4 regions of the Arthrobacter sp. ZBG10 genome follow, and region 4 is predicted to be linked to each of the others. Evidence: riboswitches for the same ligand, from Rfam matches in the RefSeq annotation. Region 4 holds a riboswitch; each other region holds the start of a gene.
The links. A riboswitch is a leader RNA that binds a small molecule or an ion and turns the genes downstream of it on or off. The one in region 4 is predicted to bind thiamine pyrophosphate.
Positions count from the first base shown of each region.

Region 1: another riboswitch for thiamine pyrophosphate. It lies ahead of thiD (bifunctional hydroxymethylpyrimidine kinase/phosphomethylpyrimidine kinase); the one in region 4 lies ahead of thiC (phosphomethylpyrimidine synthase ThiC).
Region 2: another riboswitch for thiamine pyrophosphate. It lies ahead of ACU18_RS13415 (ECF transporter S component); the one in region 4 lies ahead of thiC (phosphomethylpyrimidine synthase ThiC).
Region 3: another riboswitch for thiamine pyrophosphate. It lies ahead of thiO (glycine oxidase ThiO); the one in region 4 lies ahead of thiC (phosphomethylpyrimidine synthase ThiC).

Region 1 is NZ_LFQH01000059.1:6,850-12,339, reverse strand. Features, by position in the region: gene ACU18_RS14570 (Rne/Rng family ribonuclease) at 1-1,974, shown strand, start outside; TPP riboswitch at 2,099-2,196, shown strand; gene thiD (bifunctional hydroxymethylpyrimidine kinase/phosphomethylpyrimidine kinase) at 2,264-3,742, shown strand; gene rplU (50S ribosomal protein L21) at 4,006-4,314, shown strand; gene rpmA (50S ribosomal protein L27) at 4,377-4,640, shown strand; gene obgE (GTPase ObgE) at 4,757-5,490, shown strand, end outside.
Region 2 is NZ_LFQH01000053.1:8,418-13,907, reverse strand. Features, by position in the region: gene ACU18_RS13430 (ABC transporter substrate-binding protein) at 1-507, opposite strand, end outside; gene ACU18_RS13425 (energy-coupling factor transporter transmembrane component T family protein) at 596-1,396, opposite strand; gene ACU18_RS13420 (ABC transporter ATP-binding protein) at 1,393-2,940, opposite strand; gene ACU18_RS13415 (ECF transporter S component) at 2,940-3,563, opposite strand; TPP riboswitch at 3,632-3,773, opposite strand; gene ACU18_RS13410 (heme-degrading domain-containing protein) at 3,846-4,388, shown strand; gene ACU18_RS13405 (response regulator transcription factor) at 4,408-5,217, opposite strand.
Region 3 is NZ_LFQH01000047.1:136,051-141,540, forward strand. Features, by position in the region: gene ACU18_RS12315 (RNB domain-containing ribonuclease) at 1-963, opposite strand, end outside; gene thiE (thiamine phosphate synthase) at 1,012-1,719, opposite strand; TPP riboswitch at 1,747-1,865, shown strand; gene thiO (glycine oxidase ThiO) at 1,858-3,117, shown strand; gene thiS (sulfur carrier protein ThiS) at 3,114-3,350, shown strand; gene ACU18_RS12335 (thiazole synthase) at 3,355-4,173, shown strand; gene ACU18_RS12340 (hypothetical protein) at 4,255-4,557, opposite strand; gene ACU18_RS12345 (DUF3107 domain-containing protein) at 4,589-4,813, opposite strand; gene ACU18_RS12350 (TetR/AcrR family transcriptional regulator) at 4,863-5,490, opposite strand, start outside.
Region 4 is NZ_LFQH01000067.1:7,968-13,457, reverse strand. Features, by position in the region: gene ACU18_RS15835 (hypothetical protein) at 1-257, opposite strand, end outside; gene ACU18_RS15830 (VOC family protein) at 361-1,236, opposite strand; gene ACU18_RS15825 (amidohydrolase family protein) at 1,329-2,411, opposite strand; TPP riboswitch at 2,563-2,670, shown strand; gene thiC (phosphomethylpyrimidine synthase ThiC) at 2,665-4,482, shown strand; gene ACU18_RS15815 (alpha/beta fold hydrolase) at 4,504-5,238, opposite strand; gene ffh (signal recognition particle protein) at 5,334-5,490, opposite strand, start outside.

The DNA.
Region 1 (5,490 bases), on a different contig from region 4:
GTCCTGCCCTCCATGGAAGCCGCTTTTGTGGACATCGGCCGCGGCCGCAATGCCGTCCTGTACGCCGGCGAGGTCAACTGGGACGCCGTCAACCTTGAAGGCAAGCAGCGCCGCATCGAGAACGCCCTCAAGTCCGGCGACACCGTCCTGGTCCAGGTGACCAAGGACCCCGTGGGCCACAAGGGTGCCCGCCTCACCAGCCAGATCTCCCTGCCGGGCCGTTACCTGGTGTACGTGCCCGGCGGTTCCATGACCGGTATCTCCCGCAAGCTGCCCGACGTCGAACGCAACCGCCTCAAGCGGATCCTTAAGGACCGACTGCCGGAGCACGCCGGTGTCATCGTCCGCACCGCAGCCGAAGGTGCCTCCGAGGAGGAGCTGACGCACGACATCAACCGGCTGCGCGCCCAGTGGGAAGGCATCGAAAGCCAGTCCACCTCCACCAAGATCCTCGCCCCGGAACTGCTGTACGGCGAACCGGACCTCACCATCAAGGTGGTCCGCGACGTTTTCAACGAGGACTTCTCCAAGCTGATCGTCTCCGGCGAGGAAGCCTGGGACACCATCGAGGCGTACGTGACCTACGTTGCCCCGGACCTGGTGGGCCGGTTGGAAAAGTGGACCAAGGACCAGGACATCTTCGCTGCCTGGCGCATCGACGAGCAGATCCACAAGGCCCTGGAGCGCAAGGTTTTCCTGCCCTCCGGCGGTTCCCTGGTGATCGACCGCACCGAAGCCATGACCGTGGTGGACGTCAACACCGGCAAGTTCACCGGCAGCGGCGGCAACCTCGAAGAGACCGTCACGAAGAACAACCTGGAAGCTGCCGAGGAAGTGGTCCGCCAGCTCCGGCTCCGTGACATCGGCGGCATCATCGTCATCGACTTCATCGACATGGTCCTGGAATCCAACCGTGACCTGGTGCTGCGCCGCATGGTGGAATGCCTGGGCCGGGACCGGACCAAGCACCAAGTGGCCGAAGTGACCTCGCTGGGCCTGGTCCAGATGACCCGCAAACGCATGGGCACCGGGCTCCTGGAAGTCTTCGGCGAGCAGTGCGAGGCCTGCGCCGGGCGCGGTGTGGTCACCCACGACGACCCGGTGGAGCACCGCCGCGCCACGATTGTGGCAGCCGAGCACCACGTCCAGCGCGCCGACACCCGGCAGGAACACCGTCCCAACGATTTCCGCAGCCCGGAGCCCCGCCCCGAACGCGTTGACAACAACCAGCAGGGCACACGCCCGGAGCGCAAGCGCCGCCGCGGCCGTGGCGGCCAGCAACCCGAGCTGGCGCCGGCAGCCCCGGTCCAGGCGCACACCGTGCACCCGGAACCCGTGGACCCGGAGCGGCACGCCAAGGCTGAAGCCACCCGGCTGGCCCTGGCGAACATCGCAGCAGCCGCGCACGCCGCGCACCTGCACGACGACGAAATCGCCGCCGCCAGGCAGGTACCTGCCACGCCCGTGGACGCCGGTTCGCACGACGCCGACGCTCCCGCACGCCCCGGGGCGGTGCTGACCTTCGGGGGAGAGGAAGTTGTCCTTCCGTTTGTTGAGCACGCCGGTGACCAGCAGTCGCAGCCGGCGCTCACGCTGGACCGCCTGGCCGAAGCCTTCGCGCACCTCGGCGAACCGGTGACGGCACCTGCAGCTGCTCCCGCAGCGGTAGCACCCGTTGCAGCTGCGCCGGATGCAGTCCCCGTTGCTGCGCCCGCCGCAGCCCCGGAAAAGGACTACTCGGACCACACGCTGGAGCAGTCAACGCAGCGCCGGCCGCGCCGCAACCGCAGTGCCAGCCGTGCCCAGGGCGCAGCCAACGAAACCTCGGTGCAGCAGCACCAGAGTGCGCCGTCGGCTACCCCTGCGCACACCCATTCCGCAAAGGCGCCGGAGCCCGCGGCGGCTGCCGCCGCCAAGGCACCGGCCGCTGCACCCATCATCCTGGGTGTGGGCGTTCCGGCGTCGGAGCTCTAGGCACCAGGGGCACTGCCCCACCTGCATCGGAGGCCGGGAACCGCACATCAGTGCCGGTTCCGGGCCTCCGGCGTTTTAAGACAGGCAGCGACTTTCCCGCACCGGTGGTGGAACAGCTAGGCTGGGGACCGACACGGGGTGCCGCGCACAGGGCCGGCTGAGATCCACACCCGTTGAACCTGTCCGGTTAGCACCGGCGAAGGGATGTCTCTTGTCTTCGACCCTTACTGCGCCTGGCGCAGCCACACCTGATGCTGCCACCACGCCTGCTGCGGACACCTCGGAAGCCATTCGCCGGGACATTCCCCGGGTGCTCTCCATCGCCGGTTCCGACCCGTCCGGTGGGGCAGGGGTGCAGGCGGACCTTAAAAGCATCGCCGCGCACGGTGGCTATGGAATGGCCGCCATTACGGCCCTCACGGCGCAAAACACCCTGGGGGTGCAGGCTGTCCACATCCCGCCGGCGGACCTCCTGGCCCGGCAGCTTGAAGCTGTCAGCTCGGACATCACCATCGACGCCGTCAAAATCGGCATGCTGGGCGATGCTGACTCCATCCGCACCGTCCGCACCTGGCTCGAGGAGGTGCGGCCCGCCGTTGTGGTCCTTGATCCCGTTATGGTGGCCACCAGCGGCGACAGGCTGCTGCAGGCTCCGGCGGAGACAGCGCTGCGGGAACTGCTGCCGCTGGCGCACCTGATCACCCCCAACCTGGCCGAACTTGCTGTCCTGGTGGACGGCGACGTCCAACAGACCTGGGCGGGGGCACTGGACCAGGGAAGGCTCCTGGCCCTCGCCACCGGGGCCACCATCCTGGTCAAAGGCGGCCACCTGCAGGGCCCGGGCTGCCCTGACGCGCTGGTGAACACGGCGGGCCTGCTTGGCCCCGAGGTGGTGGAAGTGCCGGGCGCGAGGGTGGATACCCGGAACAGCCACGGCACCGGGTGCTCGCTGTCCTCTGCCATGGCCACGGTGCAGGCGCGGCTGGGGGACTGGGAAGCCGCGCTGCGCGAAGTGAAGCCGTGGCTGGCCGGTGCCCTTTCGGCGTCGGACCGGCTGGGTGTCGGCGCCGGCAACGGACCGGTCCACCACTTCCACCACCTCACGGCCGTCCCGGCGCCCGGCCGGTTCGAGGCGCTGCTGTGGAAGGAAGCTGCCGCGGACCTGGCAGCCATCTACGAACTGCCGTTCATCCAGGGTCTGGTCTCCGGCACGCTCCCGGAGCGTGAGTTCGCTTACTACCTCTCCCAGGATGCCCTGTACCTTAACGGCTACTCGCGGGTCCTGGCCCGCGCCAGCGCCTTGGCACCCACCGAAGCCGAACAGCTGTTCTGGGCGGGCTCCGCGCAGCAATGCCTTGAGGTCGAGTCGGAGCTGCACCGGACCTGGCTGGCGTCGCGGACCACCCAGCCGGACCTTGGCCCCGTCACCAAGTCCTACGTCGACCACCTGGCCGCGGCCTCGGCGTCGGGCGGTTACGCGGTGCTGGCCGCCGCGGTCCTGCCGTGCTTCTGGCTCTACGCGGAAGTCGGCCGGACGCTCCATGCACAGTTCGTCGCGGCGGGGGAGCCGGCGGGGCACCCCTACGCGGCCTGGCTGCGGACGTACGCCGACGAGGACTTTGCTGCGGCAACCAGGCGGGCGGTCGGCATTGTTGATGAAGCCGCCCGCAACTCCTCCGAAGCCGGGCGGGCAGCCATGGTGGACGCCTTCCGGCACTCCTGCCGGCTTGAAGTGGAATTCTTCGACGCGCCGCGGCTGCACTCCTGAACGCGGGCCGGCTCCGGTACCGGTACTATGGTGGGGCACGGTACCGCGCCGGTACATGCCTGTGGTTGCTATCACAGGCGACCCGCCGCTGCCAGCCTCATTTGCAGCCGACGACGGAATTAGCGTATTCTTGATCTTCGGTGCTTACGCCAACACTTGGGTTATGACCCCACGGCGTTGAGGCACAGCGAGAAACCAGCCATTTACGAGTTGGATTCCGCACGCAAATTTAGTAATAAACGTCGAGAGAAGTGAGTTCCCAAGTGGTGTACGCGATTGTCCGCGCAGGCGGCCGGCAAGAGAAGGTTTCCGTTGGAGACTTCGTTACCCTGAACCGCGTCGCCGGTGGAGCTGGCAGCACCATTGAGCTGCCCGCGCTGCTCCTGGTGGATGGTGACAAGATCACCACCGCTGCTGCTGACCTGGCCAAGGTGACCGTAACGGCTGAGATCCTTCAGGACCTCCGTGGTCCGAAGATTGTCATCCAGAAGTTCAAGAACAAGACCGGGTACAAGAAGCGCCAGGGTCACCGTCAGGAACTGACCAAGGTCAAGATCACTGGCATCAAGTAACCACCCGGTTACCGTTTCGGTTTTTCAGCAGATTCCCCAGAATTTAGAGGCAGGCATTTCAGATGGCACATAAAAAGGGCGCGAGCTCCACTCGCAACGGCCGTGATTCAAACGCTCAGTACCTGGGCGTCAAGCGCTTCGGTGGCCAGGTTGTTTCGGCCGGCGAGATCATCGTCCGCCAGCGCGGCACCCACTTCCACCCGGGTGCCGGCGTAGGCCGCGGCGGCGACGACACCTTGTTCGCGCTGACCCCGGGAGCCGTTGAATTCGGCACCCGCCGCGGTCGTCGCGTCGTCAACATCGTTGCTGCTGCAGCTGCAGAGTAACACCAAGTTCTGAAGCGGTGGAGCGGGCCTGATGGTCCGCTCCACTGTTCTTTTAACCGCATTACAATCGTTTTGGCGCCCACAGGCTGCCAGGAAACAGCACTGAGGAGATCCACGTGGCCAGCTTTGTAGACCGGGTAGTACTGCACGTATCCGGCGGTACCGGCGGCCACGGGTGTGTTTCCGTCCACCGCGAGAAGTTCAAGCCCCTGGGCGGGCCCGACGGCGGCAACGGCGGCGACGGCGGCAACGTCATCCTCCGCGTCGACCACCAGACCACGACGCTGCTGGACTACCACCACGCACCGCACCGGCACGCCACCAACGGTGGACCCGGCATGGGCGACTGGCGCGGCGGCAAAAACGGCGAAACCCTGATCCTCCCCGTTCCCGACGGCACCGTGGTCAAGTCCAAGGACGGCACCGTCCTGGCCGACCTCGTTGGCGAAGGAACCGAATACGTTGCCGCCGCAGGCGGCCTGGGCGGCCTGGGCAACGCAGCCCTGTCCTCCCAGAAACGCCGCGCACCGGGCTTCGCCCTGCTCGGCATTGAAGGCGAATCCAGCGACGTTGTCCTGGAACTGAAATCCATTGCCGATATCGCCTTGGTGGGCTTCCCGTCCGCCGGCAAGTCCAGCCTCATCGCCGCGATGTCAGCCGCCCGGCCCAAGATCGCCGACTACCCGTTCACCACCCTGATCCCCAACCTCGGTGTGGTCCAGGCCGGCGAAGTCCGCTTCACCATCGCCGACGTTCCCGGCCTGATCGAAGGCGCGTCCGAAGGCAAGGGCCTTGGCCACCACTTCCTGCGCCACGTGGAGCGTTGCGCTGCCCTGGTGCACGTCCTGGA
Region 2 (5,490 bases), on a different contig from region 4:
AACGCCGGCGGCCTCGAAGACGGCCGGGTTGGCCACGATGGCCAGCGCGTTGGCGCCGGTGGAGATGCCGTACTGCTTGCCATCCACCTGCCCGTTCTGCAGGGCGCCCTGGTCGATGCCGGACAGGTCCAGGGCGTCGCCCACCGAGGACAAGTCAAGCAGGGCCCCGCGGTTGGCGTACTCGGCGGGGTAGGCGCCGCCCATGGTGATCACATCCGGGGCGTCATTGGCCGCGACCTGCGTGGCGAGCTTGTCGAAGTAGCCCGAAATGTCGCCATACTCGGGCTTGACCTTGATATCGGGGTTCTGTGCCTCGAAGGCGGCGATGGCCTTGCTGGTCAGGTCCGCGCGGGTGGCGTTTCCCCACCAGGCGAACCGGATCTCCTGCTGCCCTGAGCCTGATTCGCCGGACGAATCAGTGGAGCAGGCAACGGCGAAGCCCAAAAGGCTTAGGGCTGTTGCCACTGCAATAATCTTCCGGGTTCCACGGATGTTTTTACGCGCCATTGGGTATCCACCTTTGTTGAGAAACCGATTTCCCGAAACTATCAGTGTGTTTCGGGAAGATCAATGGTTTTGCCAACAGGATGAGGACCTATTGCCCCAGCCACACCATGTTCCACGTTCCGGCCGACACGGCAGCAGTGACGGCAAGGCCGGAGATCAGGGCACCACCGGCAACCACCCACACATCGAGCGCGCTAAAGGTGGACTCACGGGCCCAGGTCCGTTCGCCGCCGCCGAAACCCCTCGCTTCCATGGTCACGGCGAGCCTGGAGGCCCGCCGGATCGCCTGCACCAGGAGGCCGAAGCTTTGGCCCAGCGTGGCCTTGATCCGCTGGCCCACACTGCCGCGCGAACCCACGCCGCGGGCCCGGCGCGCCATCCCGATGGTCTGCCATTCCTCCGCCATCAGCCCCACGAGCCGCATTGCCGCGAGCGTCCCCAGGACAAACCGGTGCGGCAGCCGGGCCTTCTGGGCCAGCGCGTCGGCCAGGTCAGTGGGATCGGTACAGCTCATCAGCAGCACGGCGGGAAGGGCGATGGCCAGGCCGCGGAGCAGGAATCCGGCGCCGGTTTCCAGCGAGCCCTCGCTCATGGTCCAGATCCCGACGTCGATCAGCGTCCTTCCGCTGTCCGCTGCCAGGATGGAGGTACTCCAGCCGCCGACGGCCGCCGCCAGGATCAACGGCCAGCCACGCTGCCACAGCAGCGTCAGCGTGAGCCCCGCGAGAGGGAACAGCAGCAGTTCGCAGGCGAGCGCAACGGACGCGGAAACCCAGTCGATGGACAACGCCAAAACCAGCGTGACCAGGAAAACGGCGGCAAATTTGCTCAGCGGGTTGGCGCGGGCCAGCACGGCGGTTCCGCCGGAAAGGTTCAGCTCCTGCCTCATGGCGCCACCCGCTCCGGAGCTGACAGTCGCAGCTCGGCCCCGCCCAGGGCGGCAGTGAATTCGGCATCATGCGTCACCGAGACCACGGCGGTGCCGGTGTCCAGGAGTTCGTTGAGGAACGATGCCAGCTCGGCCCAGGTGTTGGCGTCCTGCCCGAACGTGGGCTCGTCCAGGATCAGGACCCTGGGACTCGCGGCCAGGACGGTGGCCACGGAAAGCCGCCGCTTCTCGCCACCTGAGAGTGTGTAGGGATTCGCGTCCACCAAACCGGTCAGCCGAAGCCTTTCCAGCAGCTCATCCACCCGTTCCGCGCCATGGCCCAAGTGTCTGGGACCGAACTGCAGTTCGTCCAGCACCCGGCCGGTGACGAACTGATGTTCAGGCTCCTGGAACACCGTGCCGATCCGCTCGATTAACTGCTCGGCCTTCCAGCGGTAGGGATCCGGTCCGGCGCCCTGGCCAAGAGTGGCAGCGGCCTCGACGGTCCCGGTCACCGGAGCCAGTAATCCGCCCAGCGTCAGGGCGAAGGTGGATTTTCCGGCACCGTTGGGACCCGTGATGGCCAGCGCCTGCCCGGAAATTACCTGCGCGGCGATCCCTTCCTGGACGGGAACCGGCGGAATTTTGCGGAACCTGCTGCGGCGGGGCCGTTCACGGGACACCGCCAGATTGTCCGCGGCCAGGAGCAGGTCGCCGTCGGCCGGGGATCCCGCCGTGCGGTGGCGCGTGGCGGGGGCATACCCCGGGACCCAGACACCGGCGGTTTTCAGCATCTCCCTGGCGCCTTCCAGCACGGTATCCGGTGGCCCGTCCAGGAGCACGGCCGGGTCCGACGCTGATCCCGGTTGGAGCACCACAATCCGGTCCACCAGGTCCTTCCACACGCCCACGCGGTGCTCCACCACCACCAGGGTGGCCCCCGTTTTGTCGAGGCACCTGGCCACGGCGTCGCGGACCTCCAGCACCCCGGCCGGGTCCAGGTTCGCCGTTGGCTCATCCAGCAGGATCAGGCCGGGCCGCATGGCAAGGATTCCCGCCAGCGCCAGGCGCTGCTTCTGCCCGCCGGAGAGGGCCGACGTCGGGTGGTCCAGCGAAAGGTGGGAAAGCCCGACGTCGGCCAGCGCCTCGTGCACACGGGTCCAGATGTCGTCGCGGGGCACCGCAAGGTTTTCGGCGCCGAAAGCAACGTCGTCGCCCACCCGGGAAAGGACCACCTGCGTTTCCGGGTCCTGCTGCATCAGGCCGGCGCGCCCGCGCCGGGACCTGGGCGGGGCGCCGTCCACCAGCAGCGAACCGGACTCGTCCGACTCCGCCGCTTCGCCGTCGTCGTCCGCATCCCCCAGCACCCCTGCGAGGGCGTGGAGCAGCGTGGACTTACCGGCTCCGGAGGGGCCCAAAAGGAGGACCCGCTCGCCGGGCCGGATATCCAGGTCAAGGGCGTGGACGGCGGGCCTGGTACGGCCGGCATGGCGCCAGCCCCACCCGTGGGCACTGACCGCTGCGGGCCGGACCGCCGGGCTGCCGTGCTGGGAAGGTGCAGGCATCAGGAGAAGGCAGGCTCCGATGCGGCCTTCCGGGAGGCGAAGGAAGCCAGCACGCCGGTCCTGGCCAGGCCGCGGGTGGCGATCCAGGAGAGGGCGCCGGCGATGACTGCGCCGGAGATGGCGGTGAAGACGATGTAGGCGAGTTTGTCGCCGCCCGAATAGGCAATGTTCCAGCCCCACGGCGCGAACGAATCGTTCAGGCCGCAGAAGAGTCCGGCACCCGCGCCGGCCAGCAGGGAGACAGGAAGGTTGAACTTCCGGTAGACGAAGATGGCGAAAATGATCTCGGCGCCCAGGCCCTGGACGAACCCGGAAAACAGCACCGACGCGCCGTACTGCGAGCCCATAAACAGCTCACCCGTCGCGGCGATGGTTTCGCAGAAAAGCGCGGCACCTGGTTTCCGGATGATCAGCATGCCCAGGACGGCCGGGATCATCCAGCCGCCGGCCAGGAGGCCGGTCAGGGGCGGATAGACGGCGTTCATCGGCGCGGAAACGGCCGCGGCACCCTGGGACCAGGCCCAGAAAATGATGCCGCCGGCGATCGCGATCAGGGCCGCGACGACGATGTCCACGACGCGCCAGGACCTGCTGGTGGTCTTCTTGATTGCTGCAGTGCTCATGGTGGTCCTCCTGGGTAACAGGAGGGGAAAGTGGACACGGGTGGCGGTTGCTGCCGCCATTTTCCGCGCACTTCGAGAACTCGACTCCCTTGCGCCGGTACTAACCGGATCAGGTTCGAGGGTCTGCGGCTGTCCGCACTCTCAGCGCCCACCTGCGGATCCTGGCAAATGCCAGTGACGCCCGACGGCTGCGCTCCCCTGTCGTTGAATGTTTCAGTGGTTGGTTAAAGCTGCCCTGTTGGGCCTGCCCAGTTTACACCTGGGCGGGGTAGATTGTGGGCCATGACCGCCAATTCACCGCTTGTGACCGACTTCGATCCGGACTCCGCCGATGCCCAGCCTGAGGGTTCGCTGGAGGCCTTCATTGCCAGGATCGAAGCCGAGACCAGGGAACTGCAGTTTCCCGGCTTTTCGCTGGATGACGCCCTGAACCTCGGGTTGCTGTTGGTGGAGCTGGGAAAGGAGCGGAGCCTGCCCATTGCCATTGATATTTCCAGGAGTGAGCAGGTGCTCTTCCACGTGGCGCTTCCCGGCGCCACTCCGGACAACGAGCAATGGATCCGGGCGAAGAAGGCCACAGCGGCCCGCTACGAGGTGCCGTCCCTGCTGGTGGGCCTTCGGGGCCGGCGGAACGGCGGCCGGATCGAGGACAACGCCTGGTTCGACCAGTCCCGCTACGCAGCCCACGGCGGGTCATTCCCCTTGTACGTGGCCGGCGTTGGGGCCGTCGCCACCGTCACGGTGTCCGGCCTCCCGCAGGTCCAGGACCACAACCTGGTGGTCGAAGCCCTGCGCGAAGTCCTCAGCCCGGCCCAGGGCAGCTGAAAAGCGGCGGGTTCAGCATTCAGTCCTGTTGCCTGCCCTGCCGGCGCGGCACCGGCGGCGTGAGGCGGTAGCCCACACCGTGCACCGTCTCCACCCACCGCGGCTTCCTGGGGTTTTCCCCGAGACGTTTACGGAGGTTGCTGACGTGGACCTCCACCGCGCGTTCCTCCGTGGCGCCCACAAAGGAGCCGTCGTAGCTGTCATGGCGAAGGTAGCGCACCAGGTCGGCCTTCGCCTGGATGGTCCGCCGCTTTTTCATCAGCACCAGGAGGATGTCGAACTGGCTCCGCGTCAGGGCGACGGGTACGCCGTCCACGGCAGCCTGCCGGGTTCCCTCGTGCAAAGCCAGGCCCTTGTGGACGTAGTCGAAACTGTCATACGTCGCCTCCCGCGTGAAAGTCCCGTCACCGGAACCCGCAGCGGCGCCCCCTTGGCTGCTGCCCGCCCCACCCGGGCTGGAGGCCCGCGGCCTGCGGAGCATCGCCTTGATGCGGGCCCGAAGTTCCCGGGCACGGAAGGGTTTGACGATGTAATCGTCAGCGCCCGCCTCAAAGCCAAGCAACGCATCCGCCTCGTCTGCACGCCCACTGATGATCACCACGTAAGCGTCACTGAAGGTCCTGATGCGCCGGGACGCTTCAAGCCCATCAAAGTCCGGCAGGCCGATGTCAAGGGTCACGATGTCAGGGTTGTGCGTCCGTACCTGGTCCAGTCCTTCAGCACCCGATGACGCCTGGTGCACGGCGAACCCTGCCTGCCGGAAAATCGCAGCAAGCGCAGCCCTTACGTCGTTGTCGTCTTCGATCACTACTGCTACACCGCGCTCCACAACTGCTTCCTTCCATGTAGTAACTGTCCCGGCACGCACAGCCGGCCCGGGCTTTATGCATTACCTGTGGATTCGGCACCGCCAACCCCGCGGATGGCTCAGTGGGAAATTCAGGCAAACACCAGCCTTGGGATCAGGTCCCTTTTTGATGCGGACTCCAGGGGTATCTTTGATGATATTCTCCGTCAATTTCCAGGCCCGGCAGGGTGCCGGCATTTGATACGGACAAAAGCTTACGGCGTGCGATCCGCATCACATTACCCAGGGTTGTGA
Region 3 (5,490 bases), on a different contig from region 4:
GAACAGCATGCCCGCCGAATGCAGGATGGCCAGTTGGCGGGGTTCGGCCGCGTCCAGGGTGCGCAGGTACTCGCCGTAACTGGCGGTCCCGTCCCATGGTTTCCCGAGGGCCTCGGTCTGCAGCCGGAAGTGGTGCAGCGACCGCTCGTCGGGGGCCGGCATGGTGCGCAGGATTCCCACCTTTCCGGCCAGCATCAGCTGCGCCGCGGCCATCCCGGTCATCAGCGAGATCTGCGCGTTCCAGTCCTCCACGGGCAGTTGCGGTGCGGCGGCAATCCGGTAGCCGCCGTCGGGCAGCTGGACAATCTCCTGCTCGGGCATGTTCAGGCTGGCGCCGCCGCGGAGCCGCTCCAGCTCCACCCGTTTTAGTCCCACTTCCTTGAGCAGCTCCAGCACCGGGCCCGCTGTGCCGGCATCCAGGTCCGCCTGCGCGCCCTTGTAGCTGAGTTTCTCCCGGCTGCGGACCCGTGCACGCCGTACGGTCACGGACGTGACCCCTGCGCGGGCGTCCAGCCGGAAGTCCCAGACAAACGCCGGGCACTCCTGGTCCGGCAGCAGGCTGCCGGCCGCTTCACTGATCACCTCGGGGTGCAGCGGGATCCGCCCGTTGGGGGCGTAAAAGGTCTGGCCGCGGCGCCAGGTCTCGGCGTCCAGGGGCCCGCCGGGGGCGACGAAAGCGGGCACATCGGCGATGGCATACAGCACGTGGTACCCGTCGCCGTCGCGCTCCATAAAGACCGCCTGGTCCAGGTCAGTGGAGGACGCCGGGTCAATGGTGACGAATTCAATGCCGGTCAGGTCCTCGCCCGGCAGCTGCAGGGCCGCCACGGCGGCCTCGGCATCGTGGACGGCATCAGCCGGATATTTGCCGGGCAGCTCCAGCTCGACCCGAAGCTCACTGAGGGCGGCTTCGAGCGCGTTGTTGTGGTCGTGGACCTGGGGTGCAAGCCGGTGATGTGGCACGTTGCCCAGCGTAGCCCGGTTTTTTCCGAACGGGCAGGGATGCTGCCGCTACGCGTCCGCGGATTCCAACGCGCTGCGCAGGGAAGCCGCGGCTGCTGCGGGATCCGGGGCATCGGTGATGGCGCGGACCACCACCACCCGGCGGGCCCCGGCGGCCACCAGCTCACCGATGTTGCCGTGGTCCACGCCGCCGATCGCGAACCAGGGAACGTCGTCGCCGGCTGCGGCCGCGGCGTAGCGCACCAAGTCGAGTCCGACGGCGGCCCGGCCGGGTTTGGTGGGCGTGGCCCAGACGGGCCCCACGCAGAAGTAGTCCAGCGCCGCAGGTCCCGCGGCTGCCGTGAGGGCCGCGTCCACCTGGTCCGGGGTGTGGCTGGACAAGCCGATGGCGGCGTTGCCGTTGAGCAGGGTGCGGGCGGCGGGCAGCGGCAGGTCCTTCTGGCCGATATGGAAAACCGGGGCGCCGGACAGTACTGCGACGTCGGCCCTGTCGTTGACAGCCCAGAGCCGGCCATGCCGGACTGCGGCTTCCTTCAGCACGGCCAGGAGCTCCAGCTCTTCGGCCGCCTCGATGCTTTTGTCGCGAAGCTGGATGATGTCCACCCCACCGGCAAACGCCGCGTCGACGAAGCGGGCAAAGTCGCCGCGGTCCTTCCGGGCATCGGTGCACAGGTACAGCCGTGCTGCGTGGAGCGCGGCCGCGCCGGGAGCGGTGGCCAGGGGATCAGCGGTGGCAGGGGAGTGGGTCACATTCATGGCTGCCAGCCTAGTTCCTCTAGACTGGGCGGGTACTGCGGGAGCCCGCGGCAGCTGTCACAAAGCGCCGGGCTGAGAGGGCGTCAGAGCCGACCGCTTGACCTGATCCGGGTAATGCCGGCGTAGGGAAGGAGACACATGGGCGCCCTGCCTGCTACCCCCGGTGACCGCCCGCACGGCGCGTTGGAAGCCGACGTTGCAGTGATTGGCGGCGGCGTGGTTGGCCACAGCATCGCCTGGGAGGCATACCGCTCCGGCCGGTCCGTGCTCCTGATCGATGACGCGCCGGGCGCCGGTGCCAGCTGGGCCGCCGCCGGAATGCTGGCGCCGGTAAGCGAGCTGCATTACCAGGAAGAGGACCTCCTGGAGTTGATGCTTGCGGCCGCCGCCCTCTGGCCCGGTTTCGCCGCGGATCTCGCCGTCACCGGCGGGGACCCCGGATACCTCACGACGCCGACCCTTGCCGTAGGCGCCGACGCCGCCGACCGCCGGGCGTTGATGGACCTGCGCGCTGTGCAGCAGGCGAACGGCTTGACCGTGGAACCGCTCACCATCCGGGAGGCCCGCCGCCGGGAGCCATTGCTGGGCCCCGCCATCGCCTGCGCCTTCGATACTCCGGCAGACCACCAGGTGGATCCGCGGCTTCTGCTGGCCAGCATGCGGCGTGCGCTCGCCGGCGATCCGTTTGCGGTAGCGGCCAAGGCCAGCGGCCTGCTGTGGGAAGACGGTGCCGTCGCAGGTGTGCAGCTCGCCGGTGGCGGGACGGTCCGGGCGGCCGAAACCGTGGTGGCCAACGGGCTGCAGGCGGCAGCACTGGGTGGCTTTCCCCCCGGCCTGAGCCTGCCGTTGCGGCCGGTACACGGCGACATCCTGCGGCTCGCCGTGCCACAGCACCTGCGCCCACTGCTGGGCTCCACCGTCCGCGGCCTGGTCCACGGCGTCCCCGTCTACATCGTGCCGCGGCAGGACGGCACGGTGGTGATCGGCGCCACCCAGCGCGAGGATGCCCTGGCCGGCCCCACCGCGGTCTCTGCGGGTGGGGTATATCAGCTTCTGCGGGACGCCCAGGCCCTGGTGCCTGCCGTTGCCGAGCTCGAGCTGCTGGAGAGCACCGCCCGGGCACGGCCCGGCACTCCGGACAACGCTCCCCTCCTGGGCCGGGTGCCTGCACCGGACGGCACCGGTGCGGACACGGGCTTCGGGATGGCCGCGCACGTGCCGGGCCTGATCATTGCCACCGGCTTCTTCCGCCACGGCATCCTCCTGGCCCCCGCAGCCGCAGCCATCTGCCGCGACCTGATGGACGGTCACGCTGATCCCCGTTGGGCACCCTTCAACCCCGCCCGGTTCTCCGGTTTTGCCCCTCACCTTCCCCGCACCATCAAGGAGACAGCATGAACATCACCCTGAACGGAACTCCACATGCGGTGGTGGACAGCGCGTCCATCAGCATGCTGGTCAGCCAGGTCACCGGCCGCGTCCTCGCAGCCAATGGGCAGGCCGCCGACGGCGCACGGCTGGGGGTGGCGGTGGCGCAGAACGCCCAGGTGGTGCCGCGCAGCCAATGGTCCGCCACGGCGCTCGCGGACGGCGACGACGTTGAACTCGTCACGGCAGTCCAGGGCGGTTAGGGCCATGACCAACACCAACACCGAACAGCTGAACCAGGCCGGTGGCACAGGCAGCGACGACCTGGTCATTGACGGCGTCGCCCTGGCCTCGCGGCTCATTATGGGCACCGGCGGCGCCCCCAGCCTCGACGGGCTCGGAGCCGCCCTGATCGCTTCCGGGACGGCCCTGACCACCGTGGCCATGCGCCGGTACTCCACGGCAGAAACCGGCTCGCTGTTCCAGCTGCTGGTGGACCACGGCATCCGGGTCCTGCCCAACACCGCCGGCTGTTTCACCGCCCGCGACGCCGTCCTGACCGCCGAACTGGCCCGCGAAGCACTGGAGACGGACTGGGTGAAACTCGAAGTCATCGCCGACGAACACACGCTGCTGCCGGACGCCGTGGAACTGGTGGATGCCACGGAACAGCTGGTTAACCGCGGCTTCAAGGTGTTTGCCTACACCAACGATGACCCCGTCCTGGCCCTGCGGCTGGAGAACCTCGGAGCCGCCGCGGTGATGCCGCTGGGCTCACCGATCGGCACCGGCCTGGGCATCCTCAACCCCCACAACATCGAACTGATTGTTTCCCGCGCCTCGGTGCCGGTGGTGCTGGACGCCGGAATCGGGACGGCATCCGATGCTGCCCTGGCCATGGAGCTGGGCTGCGATGCCGTGCTGCTGGCCACGGCCGTGACCCGCGCCCAGAACCCGGTCCTGATGGGGGAGGCCTTCAAACACGCTGTCAAAGCCGGCAGGATGGCCGCAGCGGCCGGCCGGATCCCGCGCCGGGAACATGCGTTGGCTTCCTCAGCCATGGCCGGCCGGGCCGAATTCCTCTAAGCCGGCTGCCGCCGTCGGACGCCCTTAAAGTCCTGTGGCCACCACCTCAACGGGTGGTGGCCACAGGACTTTGGCTTGGCGTCAGCGCCGCAGCACCGCGGTGAGCCTATCGGTGTCCTGCCGGGCCCGGGTAGCGCCCAGGTAAACGGCGGCGGCCACGGCGGCGGCAGCCCCCAGCACGATGGGCAGGACCCACGGCAGCCAGGTCAGGCCGGGACGGTACCCGAAGCCCGCAGCCATCAGGATGAGCCAGGCAAGGGCCGCGACGCTTACCGAAACGCCGGCGGGCAGGCCTGCCCCGTACTTGGCATGGCGTTTGTCATTGGCCCACACGATTAACCCCACCGCGACGGCGGCCAGGACAACGATGGTCAGCGAAAGCATGGGGCTCCTTTATTACCTTGCAGGCAGCGCGTCAGAACTGGCCGAAACCGACCCGGCGGGCTTCTTCGGCACCGATTTCCACGTACGCGAGGGCCTTGCCGGGAACAATGACCAGACGGCCCTTTTCATCCTTCAGGCGCAACTCGGTGCCTTTGGTGATGGCCTCTTCCACAACCTTGGCCACCGAATCCGCGTCCTGCGTGGATTCCAGCACAATTTCGCGGCCAACATTCTGAATGCCGATCTTAATTTCCACGGGGGCCTCCCAGCCAGTCAAAGTTCGTTGCTGATGTCTCCTTTGTAGTCTAGGACTCTTTGGGGAAGCGAGAGATTCCGCGCCAAGCTAAACGGTAGATCAGGTCGCTGGCCACATTGAGGTCCAGGTTTCCGTCCGTTTCAAGCCAGTACCGGGCGCTGACCTGCGCCATTCCGGCGAGGCCGCGGCCCAGGAGCTCAGCTTCCAGGTGCGGAAGCTTGGTGTCCTCGGCGATGACGTGCGCGATGGCGTCGGCAAAGGTCCTGTTAAAGGTTTCCAGCCGGGAACTGACGTCCGGATCGTTGATCAGGTCCGATTCGAAAACCAGCCGGTGGGCCTGGTCATCGCTGGCGATGAACTGGAAGTAGGCACGCATCACCGCCTGGACACGCTCGTCGTTGTCGGTGGTGGAGTTCAAGGCACCCATCATCAACGCGGTGAGGGAGGTCAGGTGGCTGTCCAGGAGAGCCAGGTACAGCTCCCGTTTGGAGGGGAAGTGCTGGTACAGCACCGGCTTGCTGACATGGGCCGTTTCGGCGATCTCGTCCATGGCGGCGCCGTGGTAGCCGTTGGCCACAAAAACTTCCTGCGCTGCTGAAAGGAGTTGGGCGCGCCGCTCGTCCCGGGGGAGCCGGGCGGAGCGTTGGCCTGCAGGGCGCGGGGAGGTGGGCGGAGCT
Region 4 (5,490 bases):
TCTGCCAGCGCCCGGACCATGGCGGGCGGGACCGCCAGCAGCGAGTCGCTGGAAACGTCCACCATAGTCAGTTCGTAGTCGGCACCGCCGGCGTGGACGGCTGTGCCGGCGAGGTCACCGAGCTGTTCCACTTCGAAGTCGCTGATTCCCGTGATCCGCACCGCCTTCGCGGCCGGTGCGCTGCTGCCTGCATCCAGGACGCCGGCATGTTTCAGCGCTGCGTCATGGGTGGCCACGAAGATCTCGGTGAAGCCCATGGAAATGTCCCTCGTTTTCGTTGACGGTGCGGCCTCCCGGCGCGGCGGTACCGCAGCCCCGGCCCTTCGGTTTCAGCCTAGTGCACGGCCACCGCCACGGGCTTCAGGCTGCGGCGACGCGAATGCTGTTCTTCCACGGATCCTCGAAGCGCAGTTCGGCGCCGGTGTGGTGGGCGGCGATGCCGGCCGCCTTGAGGCGGTCGGCGAGGGATCCGACGTCGTCCCCGGCCGGTACCTGGATCAGTACCTCACCGAGGCCCAGGGTGTCCTTGCGGGGTCCTGCGCCGCGGCTGTTCCAGACGTTCATGGCCATGTGGTGGTGGTAGCGGCCGGCGGAGACAAAGAGCGCCTGGCCGTGCCAGCCGGCGGTCTTTTCGAAGCCGAGGACACCGACGTAGAAGTCATGGGCGGACTGCACATCGCCCACCTGGAGGTGGACGTGGCCCACTCCGGCGCCGGTGGCCTGCTGGCCTGCCACGGATTCCTCGGTGAGGTGCGTATCCAGGTAGCGCTGCGGGGGAAGGGCCAGGCTGTCCATCACCACATCGGTGCCGTTCCAGGACCAGTTGCTCCGCGGCCGGTCCCAGTACAGCTCAATGCCGTTGCCCTCGGGGTCATTGAAGTAGAAGGCCTCACTGACCAGGTGGTCGGCGCTGCCGGTGAAGTACCGGGGCTCAAACCGGGCGGCGGAGGCAACCGTCGCGGCCAGCGCCGACTGGTCCTCGAAGAGCAGGGCGGTGTGGAAGAGTCCCGCCTCTCCCCGGCCGGGCAGGTTCAGGCCGGGGGCTGGGGCAAGGTGAACCAGCGGCTTCTGCAGCCGGCCCAGGTACAGTCCACCGTCCTGCTCGGCCACCACCTCCAGGCCGAGCGCGCGCTGGTAGTAATCGGTCATGACCTTCATGTCGCCTACCTTGAGCATCACGGTGCCCATGGTGAGGTCGGCGGGAAGAAGGTCACTGCTGCTGGCTGCTGCGGTCATTGGGTGCTCCTGGTGCTGGGCCCTCGGTGCGGGGGCCTTCACTCATAAAATTACTTGAAGCTTCAATTTATTCCAAGCGAGGTGCGAGGGCTTCAGCGAATCAACTCCCCGCCAAGCACCACGTGCGAAAGCCGGGTGATGTCCAGAGGGTTGAGGCGCGGGTCCCCTGCGCACAGGACGACGTCGGCCCGCTCCCCTTCGCGGATGCCTTCCGCTTCCAGCCAGTCCCGGGCCGCCCAGCAGGCCGCATCGAGTGCTGCGGCCATGGGCAGGCCGGCTCCATGCAGGGCAAGGATCTCGTCCGTGATCCGGCCGTGCCGGATAACGCTGCCGGCGTCGGTGCCCGCGAAAATCCGCACCCCGGACTCGAAGGCTTCCAGCACCCGCTCCGCCCGCCGCTCCCACAGTGAGCGCATATGTGCGGCGTAGCGCGGGAACTTCGCTTCCGCCCTGGCCGCGATGTCAGGAAAGGTGGCGATGTTGATGAGGGTGGGCACGATGGGTACCCCCTGTTCAGCGAAACGCGGCAGGTGCCGTGGCTGCAGCCCGGTGGCGTGTTCGATGCAGTCGATGCCGCCGTCCAGCATCTGGTCCAGGGTGTCCGCTGCAAAACAGTGGGCGGTAACGCGGGCGCCTTCGTCGTGCGCCGCCGCGATGGCGTCACGGACGACGGCGGCAGGAAAGGAGGGTGCGAGGTCACCGGCATCCCGGTCAATCCAGTCGCCCACAAGCTTGACCCAGCCGTCGCCGTCGCGCGCCTGCTTCCGCACCGCCTGGACCAGGTCAGCCGGCTCCACTTCCTCGGCGAATCCCCGCAGGTACCGCCGCGTGCGGGCCACGTGCCTGCCGGCCCGGATAAGCACCGGGAACTCCCGTCCTGACTGCAGCCAGCGGGTATCCAGCGGTGCGCCCGCATCCCTGACCAGGAGGGTGCCGGCGTCCCGGTCCGTGCGGGCCTGCTGCTCTGCTTCTTCCCGGCCCACGGCGCCACCCGGCCCCAGGCCCAGATGGCAGTGCGCGTCCACAAAACCGGGAAGGACCCACCCGTCGAGGGTTTTCCCGGGTGCCTGCCGCGGCCGGTTGAACGTCAGCACGCCATCGACCGACCACATGCCGTGCCGCACGGTATCCGGTCCGGTGAGGACCGGGCCGCTGAACTCCAGTACCTGGGTCACTGTCGCGCACCTTGAAAAGCGGACGGCCGCCGGGGGCCCGGAAACGGTTTTTGTGGCGGCCCGTCCTGGGCCTTATGTGGGCTAGTGGTCACGCATGCAGGCTAGCACCGCAGTGTGACACAACCCCCGGTCGGGGCTTGTGGTAGCTTCTTGGTGACCACACGGGTGCCCCTGCAGGGGCTGAGATCGGGCTGACGCAGCCTGCGACCGTCGAACCTGTCCGGGTAATGCCGGCGAAGGAAGTGAGTATTCCTTGAATACATCCAAAACACCGTTCAACCCTGCCCAAAATCTGCCTGCTACCGGGGACGGCACGGGGGCGGAGACCCGTTCGTTGGCCTCGCACTCGCTGGCCTACCTCGAAGACCAGGCCGCCGGGATCAGGGTTCCGGTGACGGAAATTGCGCTGGAGCCCTCCCCCGGAGGTACCGCAAACTCCCCGTTCCGGACCTACCGGACTGCGGGCCCTGGAAGTGATCCGGTCCTGGGCCTGGCGCCGTTCCGGACGGAGTGGATCGCGGCACGCGGGGACACAGAGGAGTACGGCGGCAGGGAACGGAACCTGCTCGACGACGGCCGGTCCGCGGTGCGCCGCGGAGCGGCTTCCGCGGAGTGGAAGGGTGCGCATCCGGTGCCCCGCCGCGCCGTCGGCGGGCGGAACGTCACGCAGATGCATTATGCCCGGAACGGCATCGTCACCCGGGAAATGCGGTTTGTGGCCCTGCGCGAAAATTGCGACGTTGAACTGGTGCGCAGCGAACTCGCCGCCGGCCGCGCCATCCTCCCGAACAACATCAACCACCCCGAGTCCGAGCCGATGATCATCGGCAAGGCGTTCCTGGTGAAAATCAATGCCAATATCGGCAATTCCGCGGTGACCAGCTCGATCGCCGATGAGGTGGACAAACTCCAGTGGGCCACCCAGTGGGGCGCCGACACCGTGATGGACCTGTCCACCGGCGATGACATCCACACCACGAGGGAGTGGATCATCAGGAACTCCCCGGTCCCGATCGGGACCGTGCCCATCTACCAGGCGTTGGAGAAGGTCAACGGCGAAGCCAACGCCCTGACCTGGGAGATCTTCCGGGACACGGTGATTGAGCAATGCGAGCAGGGCGTGGACTACATGACGGTGCATGCCGGCGTCCTGCTCCGCTACGTGCCGCTCACCGCCAACCGCGTCACCGGCATCGTGTCCCGCGGTGGTTCCATCATGGCCGGCTGGTGCCTTGCGCACCACCAGGAGAACTTCCTCTACACGCACTTTGACGAGCTGTGCGAAATATTCGCGCGGTACGACGTCGCGTTTTCCCTCGGTGACGGCCTCCGGCCGGGTGCCACTGCCGACGCCAACGACGCCGCCCAGTTCGCCGAACTGGACACGCTGGCCGAGCTCACCCAGCGGGCCTGGGAATACGACGTGCAGGTGATGGTTGAAGGCCCGGGCCACGTGCCCTTCCACCTGGTGCGGGAGAACGTGGAACGCCAGCAGGAGCTGTGCAAGGGCGCCCCCTTCTACACCCTGGGACCGCTGGTCACGGATGTCGCTCCGGGTTATGACCACATCACTTCAGCGATCGGCGCCACGGAGATCGCCCGGTACGGCACGGCCATGCTCTGCTACGTCACACCGAAGGAGCATCTGGGCCTGCCCAACCGGGATGACGTCAAAACGGGCGTGATCACTTACAAGATCGCCGCACACGCCGCTGACCTGGCGAAAGGCCACCCGGGAGCGCATGAACGCGACGATGCCCTGTCCAAGGCACGGTTCGAGTTCCGGTGGCGGGACCAGTTCGCCCTGTCACTGGACCCCGTCACGGCGGAGGCCTTCCACGACGAGACCCTGCCCGCGGAACCGGCCAAAACAGCGCATTTCTGCTCCATGTGCGGGCCCAAGTTCTGCTCCATGCGGATCAGCCAGGACATCCGGGACGAATACGGCTCCGCGGAAGCGCAGGCCGCGCTGGCGGAGATGGCCACCGGCATGCGGGAAAAAAGCAACGAGTTCCTGGCTTCCGGCGGAAAGGTTTACCTGCCGGAGCCGGTGATGCCGGCAGGAAGCTAGGCAGCTTCTGCCGGCGGCCGGTCAGGATGCTTTGGCCTGCACTCCACGGCTGACGTCGCTGATGAATCCCCGGATGGCGTGGTCGCCGTCCGGGGAGTCCTGGGGCCGGTGCCCGCCCGCAGCAATGCGGTGCAGGGCGCCGGTTTCCCGGAGGTAGCCGGCGATTTCCTCATACAATGGTTCCCAGCCTCCGGTCAGCACCAGGGTGGGCACACCCGGAACAATGTGCAGCGGCGCTTCCCACGCGGGTACCTGCAGCCGTAGCCGCCGGGCGGACCGCTTCTCCTCCAGCGAGGTGGGCTCCTGGAGGTCCGTGGCGTACACGCGGCGGACAAACCCACGCTGGAAGTCTTCGTCGCTGAGCTGGTGCCGGGCATCAAAAAGCGGCTGCATCAGCCTGATGTGGGCGGCGGTGGCAGGCAGGCCCGCTGTCAGCGACAGGCAGGCCGGCTCCACCAGCGTGAGGGAGTGGACCAGGTCCGGCCGTTCGACGGCGGCCATCATGGCCGCCACTGCCCCTTGTGAATGCGCCACAACGTGCCCGCCGGCGGTTCCCCGGCCGTCGTCGGCCAGTGCCTCAAGGATCACCGCTGTGTCCGCCCCGAAGGAGGACTCCACTGGTTCAGCGACGGGATCGTAGCCGTGCCGGCGCAGGAACAAGGCGTCGTACGTGAGCGCCATGCCGTGTTGCCGGGGCCAGGCGGCCGCGCCGAAGCTTCCCTCGCCGTGCACGAACACCACCCGTTGCTTGACCATGTCCCAACCCTATTCGACGGTACCGACATCCCAACCGGGTAGCGCCAAGTGTCGTCCTGAGTGTTCAGAACGGCACTTGGCGCTACTTGGTTGGGCTACTTCCCGAGGAACTTGTCGAAGCCCTTGGGCAGGTTGAGCTGCGAGGGATCGAAGTCCCCCTGCTGCTGGCCGAAGGCAGCCCCGGTGGGCAGCGCCTTGGGGCCTGCTGCGCGCCGGGCTGCCGCGTCCTTGAGCTCCTGGGCCGCCTTGGCC